Regions from separate parts of the Halomonas sp. 11-S5 genome, predicted to be linked through region 1. Evidence: riboswitches for the same ligand, from Rfam matches in the RefSeq annotation. Region 1 holds a riboswitch; the other holds the start of a gene.
What was found. A riboswitch is a leader RNA that binds a small molecule or an ion and turns the genes downstream of it on or off. The one in region 1 is predicted to bind thiamine pyrophosphate.
Positions count from the first base shown of each region.

Region 2: it holds a riboswitch for thiamine pyrophosphate, as region 1 does, so the genes downstream of both, OP497_RS15825 (sodium:solute symporter) here and thiM (hydroxyethylthiazole kinase) in region 1, are expected to answer to the same signal.

Region 1 covers NZ_JARANW010000004.1:190,327-198,126, forward strand. The annotation lists gene thiE (thiamine phosphate synthase) at 1-160, opposite strand, end outside; gene thiM (hydroxyethylthiazole kinase) at 150-956, opposite strand; TPP riboswitch at 995-1,095, opposite strand; gene OP497_RS05190 (ATP-binding protein) at 1,626-3,158, shown strand; gene OP497_RS05195 (response regulator) at 3,155-3,832, shown strand; gene OP497_RS05200 (hypothetical protein) at 3,965-4,456, shown strand; gene OP497_RS05205 (DUF2271 domain-containing protein) at 4,502-4,972, shown strand; gene OP497_RS05210 (FAD-binding oxidoreductase) at 5,153-5,857, shown strand; gene OP497_RS05215 (FAD:protein FMN transferase) at 5,838-6,836, shown strand; gene OP497_RS05220 (EF-hand domain-containing protein) at 6,966-7,445, shown strand; gene OP497_RS05225 (cytochrome b/b6 domain-containing protein) at 7,526-7,800, shown strand, end outside.
Region 2 covers NZ_JARANW010000031.1:8,897-16,696, reverse strand. The annotation lists gene OP497_RS15840 (arginine deiminase) at 1-141, opposite strand, end outside; gene OP497_RS15835 (YfcC family protein) at 217-1,668, opposite strand; gene ilvD (dihydroxy-acid dehydratase) at 1,944-3,632, opposite strand; gene OP497_RS15825 (sodium:solute symporter) at 3,702-5,090, opposite strand; TPP riboswitch at 5,080-5,199, opposite strand; gene OP497_RS15820 (ATP-dependent zinc protease) at 5,485-6,048, shown strand; gene OP497_RS15815 (DegQ family serine endoprotease) at 6,114-7,532, shown strand; gene OP497_RS15810 (HNH endonuclease) at 7,687-7,800, opposite strand, start outside.

The sequences.
Region 1 (7,800 bases):
GGTGCGCCTGGTCGACCAGCTCGGCGTCGCTGGCATGCTTGTCGCGTAGCTGCACTAGTGTCACGCCGCCACGCACTGCCGCCACCACGGTCTCCTCCAGTCCCGAGCCCGCGCAGAGCTCGCGGTCGGTGACCAGGTAGAGCGAGAGATCAAGGCGCATCGTGAACCTCCAGTCGAGTCCGTTCGGCCAGGGCCTCTGCATCCAGGTGATAGAGGGCATCGAGGAAGGCCACGGCGAAGCTTCCCGGGCCTCGCGCCACCTCGCCGGCCAGTTCGCCGGCCACGGCGTAGCAGGCCAGCGCCGCCACCGTCGCCTCGAAGGTATCATCGGCGCCAGCCAGGAAGGCCGCCACCACGCCGGTCAGCGCACAGCCCAGGGTGGTGACCCTGGGCATCAGCGGGTGGCCGCCCCGCAGGCGGGCGATCCGCCGGCCGTCGGTGACCAGATCCACCTCGCCGGTCACCGCGACCACGCCATCCGTCTGGCGGGCCAGCCGGTGGGCGGCGTCGAGGGCCGCTTCGGCCGGGTCGGTGCTGTCCACGCCCCGCCCGCCGCCGGCCTGCCCCGCCAGGGCGATGATTTCCGAGGCGTTGCCGCGGATCACGTCCGGTGCGAGCGCCAGCAGTCGCGCGCCGGTCTCGCGGCGATAGCGCGTGGCGCCCACTGCCACCGGGTCCAGCACCCAGGGCCGCCCCGTCTCCCCGGCGGCCAGGGCGGAGGCCTCCATGGCCTCGACCCAGTGGGGCGAGAGGGTGCCGATGTTGATCGTCAGGGCGCCGGCCAGCGCGGTGAACTCGGCGGCCTCCTCGCGAGCATGGACCATGGCCGGCGAGGCGCCGATGGCCAGCAGCACGTTGGCCATGCTGTTCATGGCGACATGATTGGTGATGTTGTGGACCAGCGGGCTGGTCTCGCGCACCCGGGCCAGGTGCGCGGCGGGATCGATGGCAAGCATGGGGCCTCCCCGGCGCGGGAGGTGCGGCGCGGCGGCAGGGCCGGGGCCGCACGACTCCCTCCGCCGGCATTATCCGGGTCAGGTTCCGAGGGTGCGTCTCAGCCGTGGCGATGTCGCCGCGGCGCCCCTGTCGTCAGTCCCCACTATCCCTGCCCGCTCCCTGGCTGTAAAGGCCCGGGGTTAGGCCAGCAGGTGGAAGCCGGAAGGAAAGCGGGTTCATCGCAGACTGGCGTGATCGTTGACCGCACGATACCGGCTATCCATCTGACCCCGTAGGCTCGATAAGCACCCGCGCACCGGGCATGGCGAGGGCACCATCGTCACGCCGGATGCGCCTCCGCGGTGAGCCGGCTCTCGTGGTGTCGTCCCCGACTAGCGGTGGCAGAGAAAAGAGCCCGGAGAAATCGGCGGTGTGGCCACCGCTGTGAGCCAGTGGAGCCAGAGGTTGATGGTGCCGTAATCGATCGGTGTATCGCGCAGTTGCATGGGGACGCCTCCTTGGTCGTGTCGGTTCACTCGCAATGGTGCGAGGCGATAGTGGGTGGAATATGAAGATACCGGGGAGTCGGCGCCATCGCGCTTGCGTCGCGCACTCCGCGCGGGATACTTGGCGCTCGTGAGTCGGCCTGCCATGACAATGGGCAAGGCACAGGTGACTGGAAGGGGTTCATGAGGCGACCGGGTATCACTGCGAAGCTGTTTCTCGCCATTCTGGGCGTCACGCTGTGCGTGGTCGTGCTCATGACCTTCGCGGTACAGGTGACCTTTCGCAGCGATTTCCTCGACTACGTCCGCGAGCGCGAGGGCGAGCGCATCGACACGCTGGCGTCGGTGCTTGCCGATTACTATCGCGAGGCCGGGGACTGGGAAAATCTATCCGAGGGCGGGCGCTGGCAGCGCCTGCTCCGGGAGGCGCTGTGGCGCCAGCGAGAGGCGGAGGCCGATCACCGCGAGCGCGACGAGGGCGAACACCGGGAACGGGATGGCGGGGACGACGACGATGACGACGACCACGAAAGCGACGGCTCCCGGCACCTGTTTACCGGCCCTGCCGGGGACGTGCCGTCCATGCAGGGCCCGGTCCGTTTCGGCCCCGCCCTGCTGGACGCCGACCGGCGGCACGTGGCCGGGCCGAAGGTGGTGTCGGGCCAGACGGAGTCGCGTTCGGTCGTGGTGGACGGCGCAACCGTGGGCTGGCTGGTCTACCGCCCGCCGGGGCGTATCACCGACGACCTCGCCCTGCGTTTCCAGGAGAAACAGTTCGACGCCGCCTGGATGACCGCGCTGGTCGTCGTGGTGCTCGCCACGGTGGTCAGCCTCCTGCTCGCCCGGGGATTCCTCGCGCCGGTACGCCGCCTCGCCGGTGCCACCCTGGCACTCACCGCCGGGCGATTCGACACCCGGGTGGACGAGTCACGCCGTGACGAGCTCGGCCAGCTGGCAAACGACTTTAACCGCCTCGCCGAGACCCTGGAACGCAACGAGCGCCTGCGCCGCGCATTCATGGCGGACATCTCCCACGAGCTGCGCACGCCGCTGTCGGTGCTGCGCGCCGAGCTGGAGGCCATGGAGGACGGGGTGCGTCCGCTCACCCGGGAGTCGCTGACCGGCCTGCAGGGCAGCGTCGCGACCCTGAGCAAGCTCGTCGACGACCTCTACGAGCTCTCCCTCTCCGATGCCGGTGCCTTGAACTACCGCATGGAGGGACTGGATCTCGCCGCGCTGGTGCGGGCGGGCGCCGAGCAGTGGCGCTCGAGGATGGCGGACGCCGGCCTGGCTCTGGCCCTGGAGGTGCCTGGCGTGCCGGTGACGGTCACCGCCGATCGCGGCCGCGTCAACCAGCTCCTGGGCAACCTGCTGCACAACAGCCTGTGTTATACCGACCGCGATGGCGAGGTGCGGCTGTCGCTCACCACCCGGGACGGGGAGGCCGTGCTGCGGCTGGAGGACTCCGCACCGGGTGTGCCCGCCGAGGCCCTGGAGCGGTTGTTCGAGCGGCTCTACCGGGTGGAGGGCTCGCGCAGCCGTTCCAGCGGCGGCGCGGGCCTCGGCCTTGCGATATGCCGCAACATCGCCGAGGCCCATGGTGGCTGGATCGAGGCGTACCCCTCGCCCATCGGCGGCGTTGGCATACGCCTGACGCTGCCGATGGCGGACCGGGTCAACGGGGCACGACAAACGGGGAGGGTATCCGGGGCATGAGTGCACGCATCCTCATCGTGGAAGACGAGCCCCGGCTGGCGGGGCTGCTGGCCGACTACCTGCGCAGGGCGGACTATGAGCCGCACCTACTCGATGACGGCCGCGACGTCGTGCCCTGGGTTCGCCGGAATCGGCCCGACCTGGTGCTCCTCGACCTCATGCTCCCCGGCGAGGATGGCATGAGCGTGTGCCGTGAGATCCGCGGCTTCAGCGAGGTACCCGTGGTCATGGTCACCGCCCGGGTGGAAGAGATCGACCGCCTCCTCGGCCTGGAGCTCGGTGCCGACGACTACATCTGCAAGCCGTTCAGCCCGCGGGAGGTGGTGGCGCGGGTGAAGGCCATCCTGCGCCGGAGCCGCACGGACCCGGGCGCCGATACGGGCCGTGGGCTCGTGGTGGACGAGGCCGGCTACCGCGCCAGCCTCGACGGCGAGCCCCTGTCGCTGACGCCGGTGGAGTTCCGGCTGCTCGCCAGCCTGGCAGCGCACCACGGCCGGGTGTTCTCGAGGGACCAGCTCCTCGATCACCTCTACGACGACCACCGCGTGGTCACCGACCGGACGGTGGACACCCACGTCAAGAACCTCCGGCGAAAAATGGCGGCGATCCGCGGCGACCAGGAGCTGATCCGCTCGGTGTACGGCGTCGGTTACCGTCTCGAGGCCGTGGACTAAGGCCCTCCGCCGCGACGTTCATACTCTCTCCCCGATTCGCCCATATTCCCTCCACCACCCGTGATCACAATCGTCTGCGAGGTCGCGGTCCGCCGCGGCCGCAATCCTCGCAGCAATTACGGGAGAAAACCCATGTATCAAGGCAAGCTCTTGATTGGTGCCACTGTTCTCACCGCCGCCGTTGCGGGCTTGGCCAATGCCGGTCCGGATCGGGGTTCGGGGGATGGTGCCGCCCCGCCCATGCAGGCTTCGGCGTCCGGGGAACGGGTCACGGCCCGCTTCTCCGAGGCGGACGCCAACGGCGACGGCCAGCTCGACGTCGACGAGATCCAGGCGCTGCTGATGCGCATACGTGCCGAGCGCAGCGTCCAGTGGCTCGACCGGGACGGAGACGGTGCGGTCAGCCAGGCGGAGTTTACTGGGCCGGCGGGAGGCCCCGGCGTGGGCATGGAGCGCGATACCGATAACCGCAGACGCTACGACGACGAGGGCTACGAGGACGAGGACGAGGACGAGGAGGACGACGACGGCGCCACCGCCGGACCCGCCCCCGCCGGCACTACCGCGCCCCCGGACAACGGCCTGTTCACGCCGGGCTCGACCCCGAAGGTGAACACCAAGTAAGGCCGAGGCAATGACTGTGGTCGCGAACCGCAAGGAGAAGACACGATGAAATCGATCCTCGTCCCCCTCACGCTGGCCGCTGCGCTGACCTTTCCGGCAATCGCCTCGGCGGCACCAGTGACGTTCACCACTCAGCTGAATCGTTACGGCGGCAATGGCGCCTACCTGGCCTATTACGTTACCGACGCCAGCGGCGCTTATGTCGGCAGTCTCTGGATGGCCGGTGAGAAGTCCAAATATTACAAGGACCTGACGGGCTGGTATCGCGCCACGAACGGTGACACGGCGCAGGTCGATGGCATCACCGGTGCCAGTGTTGGCGAGGGGCAGACCCTGGAATTCACGCTGGATCTCAACGAGGCGCTGTTCGAGCAAGGGTACACGTTGCATGTCGATGCGGCGGTTGAAGATAGGCGTGAGTCCCCGCGGGAAATCAATATCCCCTTGAACCGTGCCAATGCCGGCGAGGTGGTACGCGGTCGCCGCTACATCGCCAGCTTCAAGTACGAGATGTGAGGGTCCGGCCCGTGATTCGTGTGCTGCATCGGTGGCCGGGGCTGGTGGCCCTGGCCCTGCTCATCGTGTTGTCCGTCAGCGGTGCCGCCCTGGGCCTCGAGCTAGCGCTCACGCATCGGCCCCCGGGGTCACGCTACCCGCCATCTCACACTCGTTTCGCGTCGCGACTACGGCGCCGAGGTGCAGGCGCCCACGTCCATCCTGCGTTTTGCCCTGCCAAGGGAGTCGCTCTGGCAGCGCCTGACCGGGCACGGGTTCGGCCGGTTCAGCGCAGGCGATCTCCTGGGTATTGTGCCGGACGGCTCGGAGCTGCCGCGCCTGTACTCGCTGGCCTCGGGGCGCCGTGACGGCTTCATCGAGATCGTGGTCCGAAAGCACCCCGGCGGGCTGTGTTCCGGTCAGCTCGTGGGGCTCGAACCGGGTCAGACGGTGCGTGCGTTTCTGCGCCGTCACCCCGACTTCAAACCGGGTTCGGGCCATGCACCGCTGATCCTGATCGGCGCGGGCACGGGCGTGGGGCCGCTTGCGGGGTTCATCCGCGACAACACCGGGCGCCGCCCGGTGCATCTGTTCTTCGGCATGCGTCACCCGGACAGCGATTTCCTCTACGACAGGGAGTTGATCGAGTGGCGGGCGCAGGGACGGCTTGAGCGTCTCACCACCGCAACCTCGCGTGCGGCAGGCCCCCCTTACGCGCAGGACGCGCTGCGCGCGGAGGCTACGCCGGTTGCGGAGGCCATCCGCAGCGGCGCGCGTGTCGTGGTCTGCGGCGGACAGGGTATGGCGAGGGGGGTGTCCGAGGCCCTGGAGGAGATCCTCGCCCCAACAGGCTTGACACCGGCCGTACTGAAAGAGGAAGGGCGCTATGTCGAAGACATCTACTGAACCCGTGCGCCACGCGCTCAACGGCCCGACCATGGGCACGCGCTGGCAGGCGACCTTCCTGGCGGCGCCGGGGTTCGATCCGTCCCGCTTGCGGGTCGCACTGCAGGCGGCCGTGGACGAGGTGGACGGGCAGATGTCGACCTGGAACCCCGACAGTGACCTCATGCGGCTTAACGACGCGCCTGTGAATCAGCGCATTGCGCTACCCGCGCGCCTGCGGCAGGTACTGGCACTCGGCCTTGAAGTCGGGCGCGCTTCGGGCGGGGCCTTCGATATCGGCATGGGCGACGCGGTAACCGCCTGGGGGTTTGGGCCGGGTGGGGGGTCCGGTGAGCGAATCCGTACCGCACTCGCGGCACCCCGGCGGCCGGCCCACGAGGTGCTCACCCTGGAGGAAGGCAGCGTGATCAAGCGCGCCCCGATCACCCTCGACCTCAATGGCATCGCCAAGGGCTATGGTGTCGACCGGCTCGCCGAGGTGCTCGCCGGCTTTGGCATCCGTGACGCGCTGGTCGGTATCGACGGGGAAATGCGCGCCATGGGCCTGCGCGGCGACGGTGAGGCATGGCGCATCGCCGTCGAGGCGCCGGACTCGGCGGCCCGTGCACCGCACTCCATCCTGACGCTCCAGGACGCGGCCGTTGCCACATCCGGCGATTATCGGCACTGGGTCGAAGCCCAGGGGCGACGGCTGTCCCACACAATGGACCCGGGGTGTGGTGCCCCGCTCGCGGCCTCCCCCGCGTCGGTGACCGTCCTCGCCCGGCGCTGTGTCGAGGCGGATGCGTGGGCAACCGCGCTCATGGTCCTGGGGGCCGAGCGTGGCCGCGTTCTCGCCGAGGCAATAGGACTGAATGCCCTGTTCCTGATCCGTGACCGCGGCTCCGACGGGGTTACTACGCTCGGGGTCGGCGAGCTGTTCTCCCCCGCGGGCCCGGAACGGCCACACCGGCGCAACGTCGCCGTAAGACCGTGGTGATGTTCACACTTTCTCCCCGATTGGCGCATATTCCCGCCATTGCCCATGGCTACAATCGGGTGAGATGTGGCGGTCCGCCGCGGCCGCAATCTTCGCGGTAATCACAACAGCCATTATGGGAGAAGACCTATGCACAAAGGCAAGCTCTTGATCGGTGCCACCGTTCTCACGGTCGTTGTGGCCGGCGTCGCCAACGCCAGCCCGGAGCGGCGTGGGGGCTACGGCGGGCCCATGATGTCGGGGGTCACCCCGGACGACCTGCCCATGAGTGTCCAGGACCTCAAGGATCGCCAGGCGGGCCGCTTCTCCGAGGCGGACGTCAACGGCGACGGCCAGCTCGAGGTCCGGGAGATGCAGGCGCTGATGATGCGCATGCGTGCCGAGCGCCGCATGCAGAGGCTCGACAGCAACGGCGACGGTAGCGTCAGCCAGGACGAGTTCGCCTACCCGATGGAGCGCCGGCTGATGTGGATGGACCGTAACGGCGACGGCCGCATCGAGCGCAACGAAATTGGTCGTGGCTGGTACGATGATGATCGCCGGGGTACCTACGGCGAGCATGGGGAACGCCGTGGGCATGGAGAGCGCCGGGATGGCGACGACAGGTGAGAGGCGCCGGGGTACCGCGCGCGGTGCCCTCATACTTATGAGCGGACAGGGCGTCGGCCCGTTCCGATAAAGGAGGGTGTATGAGTACGGAAGAAGAGAAAGGTGACGCCCGCGCCGGAAAGATGGTGCAGGTGTGGGATCCGGTGGTGCGGCTTTTTCACTGGTCGCTGGTGGTGGCCTTCACTGTCGCGTATTTCTCCGCCGAGGAGGAGAGCATGGTTCACATCTACGCCGGGTACATCGTGCTGGCGCTGATCGTCGTGCGCGTGATCTGGGGGGTGGTGGGCTCAAGGTATGCGCGTTTCGCGGACTTCGTGCGGCCGCCGGGGGAGGTCTTCGCCTACCTGCGTGGGCT
Region 2 (7,800 bases), on a different contig from region 1:
GTCGAAGAGCAGGGTATCGCAGTTGGAGGGGGTCAGCCGCCGGTGGGCCAGGCCCGGCCGGCAGACGATCACCTGCCGCAGGATGCCGGTCTCGGAATGCACGCCGAGGTCGGGCGGCGCGTCATGGGAAGGGTCAGTCATGGCAGCACTCCTTTCCGTCGGGCGTCATGGGCGTTGAACACGGCCATTCGTCACGGCTGTTATTCACCCCCTTCATCAGAGAAGGGCCCCGAGACTGATGACCAGGCTGATGAAGAGGGTCAGTATCAGCAGCAGCGGCCAGATGAAGACCAGCCAGCGGTCGTAGGAGACGCGACCGATGGTCAGGCCGCCGATCACCACCGCGAAGGTGGGATTGATCAGGTTCACCAGGCCATTGGCGGACTGGTAGGCGGTCACCACCAGGTCCCGCCCGACGTTCGCGAAGTCCGCCAGCGGGGCGAGGATCGGCATGGAAAGCACCGCGAGGCCGGAGGACGAAGGCACGAAGAAGCTCATGCCCACCTCGATCCAGAACATCAGGTTGATGAAGGCGAGCTGGGGCAGGTCCCCCAGCGACGCCTCGGCACTGTGCAGGATGGTGTCGGCGATCATGCCCTGCTCCATGATCACCACGATGCCGCGTGCCAGGCCGACCACCAGGGCCACGCCCAGCAGCTCCCGGGCCCCGTCGACGAAGCTGCTGGTCAGCGTCTTCTCGCCCAGACGGGCGACGAGGCCGATCACGATGGCGGCGCCGAAGAACAGGGCCCCCATGCGCGCCATCCACCAGCCCTGGGTGGAGACGCCCCAGATCATGACCGCAAAGGTCAGGGCGAAGATCGTCAACGCGATGATCTGAGTGGCGGTGAGGGTGGCGTTCTCGATGTCGTCGCCCTCCTGCCCTTTCAGGAACAGGCGCCGGTGGGCGTCCCACTGCTTGGCAACCACAGAACGGGAGGGGTCGGCCTTGACGCGTGCGGCATAGCGCATGACATAGGCGATGCAGATCAGCAGGCCGCCGATCAGCAAGATGAACCGCAGCACGATGCCATCAGTGAAGGGAATATCGGCCGCGTTGGCCGCGATGACGGTGGCAAATGGATTGATGGTGGAACCGAGTACCCCGATGCCCGCGCCAATCAGGATGATGGCCACGCCGGTGACGGCGTCGTAACCGGCCACCAGTATCACCGGGATCAGGATGGCGTAGAAGGCGAGGGTTTCCTCCGCCATGCCATAGGTCGTTCCGCCCAGGGCAAACAGTGTCATCAGGATCGGGATCATCCAGATCTCATGGCCTTCCAGGTGTCGCATGGCGCTGCGTATGCCAGTGTCGATGGCCCCGGTGGCGTTCATGACGCCCAGGAACCCGCCGAGGAACAGGATGAACAGCGCCACATCGATGGCGTTGGCGGCATAGCTGTCCGGGTCGTAGAAGCCGGCGGTGGGGGCCAGCATGACCTCGACGAACCCCTGCGGGTTGGACTCCACCGTCTGGTAGGTGCCGGGCACGGCCACCTCGCGGCCGACCTCCTCGTTCATGGCCCGGTCGTACTGTCCGGCCGGGATGATCCAGGTCAGGGCGGCGACGAGGATGATCAGGCCGAAGAGGATGGTGTAGGCGGTGGGGAAACGCGAGGCGAGGTCACGTTCCGCGTCGGGGGTTGGCTTGCCGTCCTGGGTCATGGCGCGTCTCCCTGTCATCGACCAAGTGTGATCAACCGCATGCTCGAGGCCAGGCCAGGTCCTCGAACACCTCGGCAGGCTCCGTCGCCATTCGAAGCGAGCCCGTCTTGACACAGGATAGTCCAAGCCGCCGGCCTCGGTGCCCGGGGGTGATGAAGGTCAACCAACGACAGGAGGGCACCGCACGGCCGTGCCGGGGCCACACGGTGCCTGACGGGACACCGCGGCAAAACGACGCAGGCCGCGGACGGGGAGGCAGCAGAAGCAGGGGAGCATCACTCCGGCAGATCGGTCACCGCCCCGGTGGAGGCCGAGCTCACCGTTCGCGCGTACTTGGCCAACACCCCCCGCGCATAACGCGGTTCGGGCTGGCGCCAGGCCGCACGACGGCGCATCAGCTCCTCGTCAGGCAGGTCGACGTCGATGGTATCGGCCTCGGCATCGAGGGTGATCAGGTCGCCATCCTCCACCAGCGCCAGGGGGCCGCCGTCGAAGGCCTCGGGGGTCACGTGGCCCACCACGAAGCCGTGGCTGCCGCCGGAGAAGCGCCCGTCGGTGATCAGTGCCACCTCGCTGCCGAGCCCCCGGCCCATGATCGCCGAGGTGGGCGTGAGCATCTCGCGCATGCCGGGGCCGCCCTTGGGTCCCTCGTAGCGGATCACCACCACGTCGCCGGCCACCACGGTGCCGTCGTTGATGCGCGCCTGGGCCTCCTCCTCGGAGCCGAAAACCCGGGCGGAGCCTGCAAAGTGCGTTCCCTCCTTGCCGGTGATCTTGGCCACCGCCCCTTCCGGCGCAAGGTTGCCGTAGAGGATGCGCAGGTGGCTCTCGGCCTTCACGGGCCGATCCAGCGCCGCGATGATCTGCTGGTCATCGGGATAGGGGGCGACATCGGCCAGGTTCTCGGCCAGCGTCTGGCCGGTCACGGTCAGGCAGTCGCCGTGCAGCAGACCGGCGTCGAGCAGGGTCTTCATCAGCGGCTGGATGCCGCCGATCGCCACCAGCTCGCTCATCATGTAGTGGCCGCTGGGCCGCAGGTCGGCCACCACCGGCACGCGCTTGCCGATGGTGGTGAAATCCTCAAGGGAGAGCGCGACGCCGATGGTGCTGGCCATGCCGATCAGGTGCAGCACCGCATTGGTGGAACCGCCCAGGGCGATCACCATGGTGATGGCGTTCTCGAAGGCCTGGCGGGTCATGATGTCGGAGGGCTTGATGTCGCGCTCGAGCAGCGTGAGTACCGCCGCACCGGCGGCCTCACAGTCCTCTCGCTTGTCCCGGGAGACGGCATTCTGCGCCGAGCTGCCCGGCAGGCTCATGCCCAGCGCCTCGATGGCCGAGGCCATGGTGTTGGCGGTGTACATGCCCCCGCAGGAGCCGGGGCCGGGAATCGCCGTCTCCTCGATCTGCTTCACCTCGATCAGGTCCAGGTCGCCGCGGCTGTAGGCGCCCATGGCCTCGAACACCGAGACGATGTCGGTGTGGCCTTCGCCGGGCAGGATGGTCCCGCCGTAGACGAAGACGCTGGGGCGATCGAGCCTCGCCAGGCCCATCAGGCAGCCCGGCATGTTCTTGTCGCAGCCGCCGATGGCCACCAGGCCGTCGAAGCCCTCGCAGCCGGCCACCGTCTCGATGGAGTCGGCGATCACCTCCCGCGACACCAGCGAGTACTTCATGCCCTCGGTGCCGTTGGCGATGCCGTCGGAGATGGTGATGGTGTTGAAGATCACCCCCTTGCCGCCGGCCGCATCGGCGCCGTCGCTGGCCCGGCGGGCCAGCTCGTCGATATGGCTGTTGCAGGGGGTGAGGTTGCTCCAGGTGGAGGCGATGCCCACCTGGGGCTTGGCGAAGTCGCTGTCGGTGAAGCCCACCGCCCGGAGCATCGCGCGGCTGGCGGACTTGCCGACCCCGTCCACCACCGGGGCGGAGTGGCGGCGACGGGGATCCTTCGGGATATCGCTCATGGGGGCCTCCTCTGATCGATCATAATGGATCCCCAGAGAGTGGCCTTCCTGGCGCGGCCTGGCAACCGCTCAGGCCGGACGCCCCCTCCCCGCCAGCCGGAGCCCGGCGACCAGCAGGCTGACCAGGGTGGAGGCCACCAGCGCCCCCAGGAACGGCGGCAGGGTCGGGATGCTGCCGGGGAAGCTGGCCGCCAGCACGCCCGCCGCGAGGCTGCCCTGGGCCACCCAGCCCGGCAGGATGGCGCCGAGCATGCCCGCCACGCCGCCGGCCACCGCGGCCGTGGCGCTCATCCGCGACCAGAGACCCAGCAGCACCGGCACCACGATGGCCGCGCAGAGCAGGTCGGCGATCAGGAACAGCCGCAGCACCGAGAGCCCCTGCAGCGCCACGATCACCACCGGCACCATCAGCGCCACCGTGACCCAGCGGGCCGCGCCGAGGGAGAGCCCACGCCGGCCGGAGCCCGCCACCACCAGCGAGGCGAGGCCGTTCTGGAGGGTATCCACGCTGGAGGCGACCAGGGTGACCGCCAGCACCAGCGCCGGCAGGGCCAGCCAGCCCGGCGCCTGTGCGAGCAGCGCGAAGAAGGGGATCGGCGGCTCGCCCAACGCCACGCCGGCCATGGCCGCCAGCGTGCCGAGGCCGCCGACCGCCATCACCACCAGCACGGTGATGCCGCCGCCCAGCCAGGCGCCGCGCCCCAGGGCGCGGTCGTCCCGCGCCGCCCAGACCCGCTGCCAGTAGCCCTGGTGGAAGAGGTTCGCCGCGGTCACCGCGATTACCAGGGTCAGCGCCACGGCGAGGGCGCTGCCGGTGGGAATAGAGGGCAGCGTGGCGTCCACCGGCATTTCGGGCAGGCGCATCAGCGCCACGCCGCCAACCACCGCCAGCAGCGCGACCAGCAGCCAGGCCTGCCAGCGGTCGGTGGCCAGGCTCGCCCGCAGGCCGCCCACCGCCGTGTAGAGTAGCGTGGCGACCGCCACGCCGATGACCACCAGCGCCGGCGGCACATCCGAGAGCAGCGCGGTGATGGCCCCGATGGCGGTGAGCTCCGCGGCCAGGAAGCAGGCCATGTAGAGCACCGAGACCAGCGATACCCAGCGCCGTACCCCGGCACCATAGCAGGCCTCGGCGAACTCGCCGATGCTGCGCCCCTCCGGCAGGTGGCGCCGGATCACAGGGCCGTAGAGCCCCAGCACGATGAACGGCAGCGCCGAGCCGATGGCATAGCCGGCCAGTGCCAAGGGGCCAACGAAGGCGCCGATCTCGGGCGGCGCGAAGAGGATCCAGGCGCCCATCCCCGAGGCCAGGAAGGAGAGGCCCAGCGACTGGGCGCCCTGGGAGTTGCGCGCGGTGACATAGTCGTCAAGGGGGCCATCGGCCCGGCGGGCCCGCAGGCCCAGGAAAGCAAAGCACAGCAGCGCCGCGCCGAGCACGGCAGACGTCAGGTAAGGCATGTCGCACTTCCTCCGCCGGTATGAACCGGATCAGGTTCCAGGGTCAGCGCCATGCGCTCTCTCAGCCCCGGCCGACGCGTGCGGCAGCGGGACTCCCCTGGCGACAAGTGAATGGATGGTGGGATCGCGCCTCGCATCGTGGCCTGGCTGGCCGATAGCGACGGGATCGAGGGACATCATAGCGCCGCCTTCCCCTGGCGACCACCCGGGCCCGATTCCCGTGGGCTTGCCGGCGCGCCCGGCAACGCACCCCAAACGTCTCTCTCGAGGGGCGCCTCTCGGCGATGACGGAACTCCTTCTCCACAAGCAAGGTCGCAGAACGAGGCCATGGGCCATGGACGCATTGTCATTCGCATCACCGATATCACCCACGTGTAGTCAAGGAGGAAACGCATGCACAGACCGATCCCGAGAACACTGCTGGCCTTGCTCGGCGCCGGACTGCTGGGGAGTGCCGCCCAGGCGGCCGACACCGCCACCTATGGCTGGATCGAGAAGGCCACCATCGAGCCGTGGGGCACGGAGGTCAAGGTGAAGCTGGATACCGGTGCCCTGACATCATCGATGCAGGCCGAGGAGATCGAGACGTTCGAGCGCGACGGAGAGGACTGGGTTCGCTTTACCGTCGAGGTCGAGGATGAAGAGACGGACGATGTCGTCTCGAAGACCTTCGAGCGTCCGGTGTTTCGCGACCTGCGTGTGGTTGGTGCCGGAGGGGAAGAGAGCCGGCCCGTCGTGCTGATGACGATCTGCATGGGAGAGACGCTTCGTGAGGAGCAGTTCAGCCTGGAGGATCGCGACAACATGAACTACCCGGTCTTGCTCGGGCGACGCACCATTCAGGACCTGGGCAGCGTCGAGACGACCCGCACCTTCATGCACGAGCCCGAATGCAATGATGATTCGCCCGTCAAGCCACACTCCGAGAAGGAGTATGACGAGGATATCGGCGTATGACGGCCCCCACGGAGGGTACCGCTGCCGACCATGACACCATCCAACCGATGCCACAGGAGCCCATCGTGACAGTCAAGACACGCACGCTTTCCTGGCTAGTGCTGCTGGGACTTCTCGTTGTCGCTTCCCAGCCCGCGCTGGCGCAACAGCGCCTGCCGGACTTCACCCAACTGGTGGAGGACGCCGCCCCGTCCGTCGTCAACATCTCGACATCCCGAACGGTCGAGCGACAGGCACCCCCCAGCGGCCAGTTCGGCGGCCAGGAGATACCCGAGATCTTCCGGCACTTCTTCGGTGACCGCATCCCCATGCCCCCCGGCGGCGGCCGGGGCCAGGGCAACCAGGAGCGCCGCTCGCTGGGCTCGGGCTTCATCTTCGATGAAGACGGCTACATCATGACCAATGCCCATGTGGTCAAGGGGGCCGACGAGATCCTGGTGCGCCTCAACGACCGGCGCGAACTCGAGGCCGAGCTGGTGGGCACCGATGACAAGACCGATGTCGCCGTGCTCAAGGTCGAGGCCGACGACCTTCCCACCCTCGACATGGGCGAGGCGGGAGACCTTGAAGTGGGCCAGTGGGTCGCCGCCATCGGCTCCCCCTTCGGCTTCGATCATTCCGTGACGGCCGGCATCATCAGTGCCATCAACCGCACCCTGCCCCAGGATGTCTATGTGCCCTTCATCCAGACCGACGTGGCCATCAACCCGGGCAACTCCGGTGGGCCACTGTTCAACCTGGAAGGGGAGGTGATCGGCGTCAACTCCCAGATCCTGACGCGTAGCGGCGGGTACATGGGGCTCTCCTTCGCCATCCCGATCGATGTGGCCATGGATGTCGCCGACCAGCTGCGCAATGAGGGTTACGTCAGCCGCGGCTGGCTCGGCGTCAGGATCCAGCCGGTTTCCCGGGACCTGGCAAGCGCCTTCGGACTGGACCAGGCCGAAGGCGCCCTGATCGCGGACCTGGCCCCCGACGGCCCGGCGGCAGAAGGCGGGCTCCAGGCGGGCGACATCATCCTGGAAGCCAATGGCCAGGAGGTCGACCACTCCTCCACGCTCCCCAGGCTGATCGGCGGCGTGGCCCCCGGCGAGGAGGTCGAGCTGCTGGTGCTGCGTGAAGGCGAGCGGCAGTCGATCACCCTGGAGGTTGGCGAGTGGCCGGACGCGGGTGCCGACCAGGCCGGCAACGAGAGCGAACCGGCCCGTCTCGGCATCGCGGCACAGCCCTTGAGCGACGCCGAGCGCCAACAGCTCGGTATCGACCATGGCGTGCGCATTGCCGATGTCGACCCAGCCGGACGCGCGGCAGCCGCCGGGATCCGCCCGGGCGATGTGCTGGTGAGCATCGGGCAGCAGCGGGTGGAGAGCCCCGAACAGCTGGCCGATATCGTCGCCGACCTGCCGGAAGGCCAGGCGATCCCAGTGCGGCTCTACCGTGACGGCAACTCCTACTTCGTTGCCTTGAGTCTCGGCAGTGAGTGACCCCAGAGCCCAGTCATTGCCATGAGTCAGCGCCCCGGTGGTAACGCCGCCGGGGCGCTGTACTGTGCATGTCATAAACGACTTGCACATGTTGCCACGGATCCACCCGGGCATTGAACATAGCGCTATAGATGCTGAAAGAAAGCTGTGTCATTTAGCACCGGAAGCACTCTCGGTAGTGCCAGGCGAGATAGTCGCGGCTGGGAAATACCGAAGCCTCCAGGTTTAAAGGTTGTCCATTTAGATCGCTTAGATGGTTCTTGAGCTG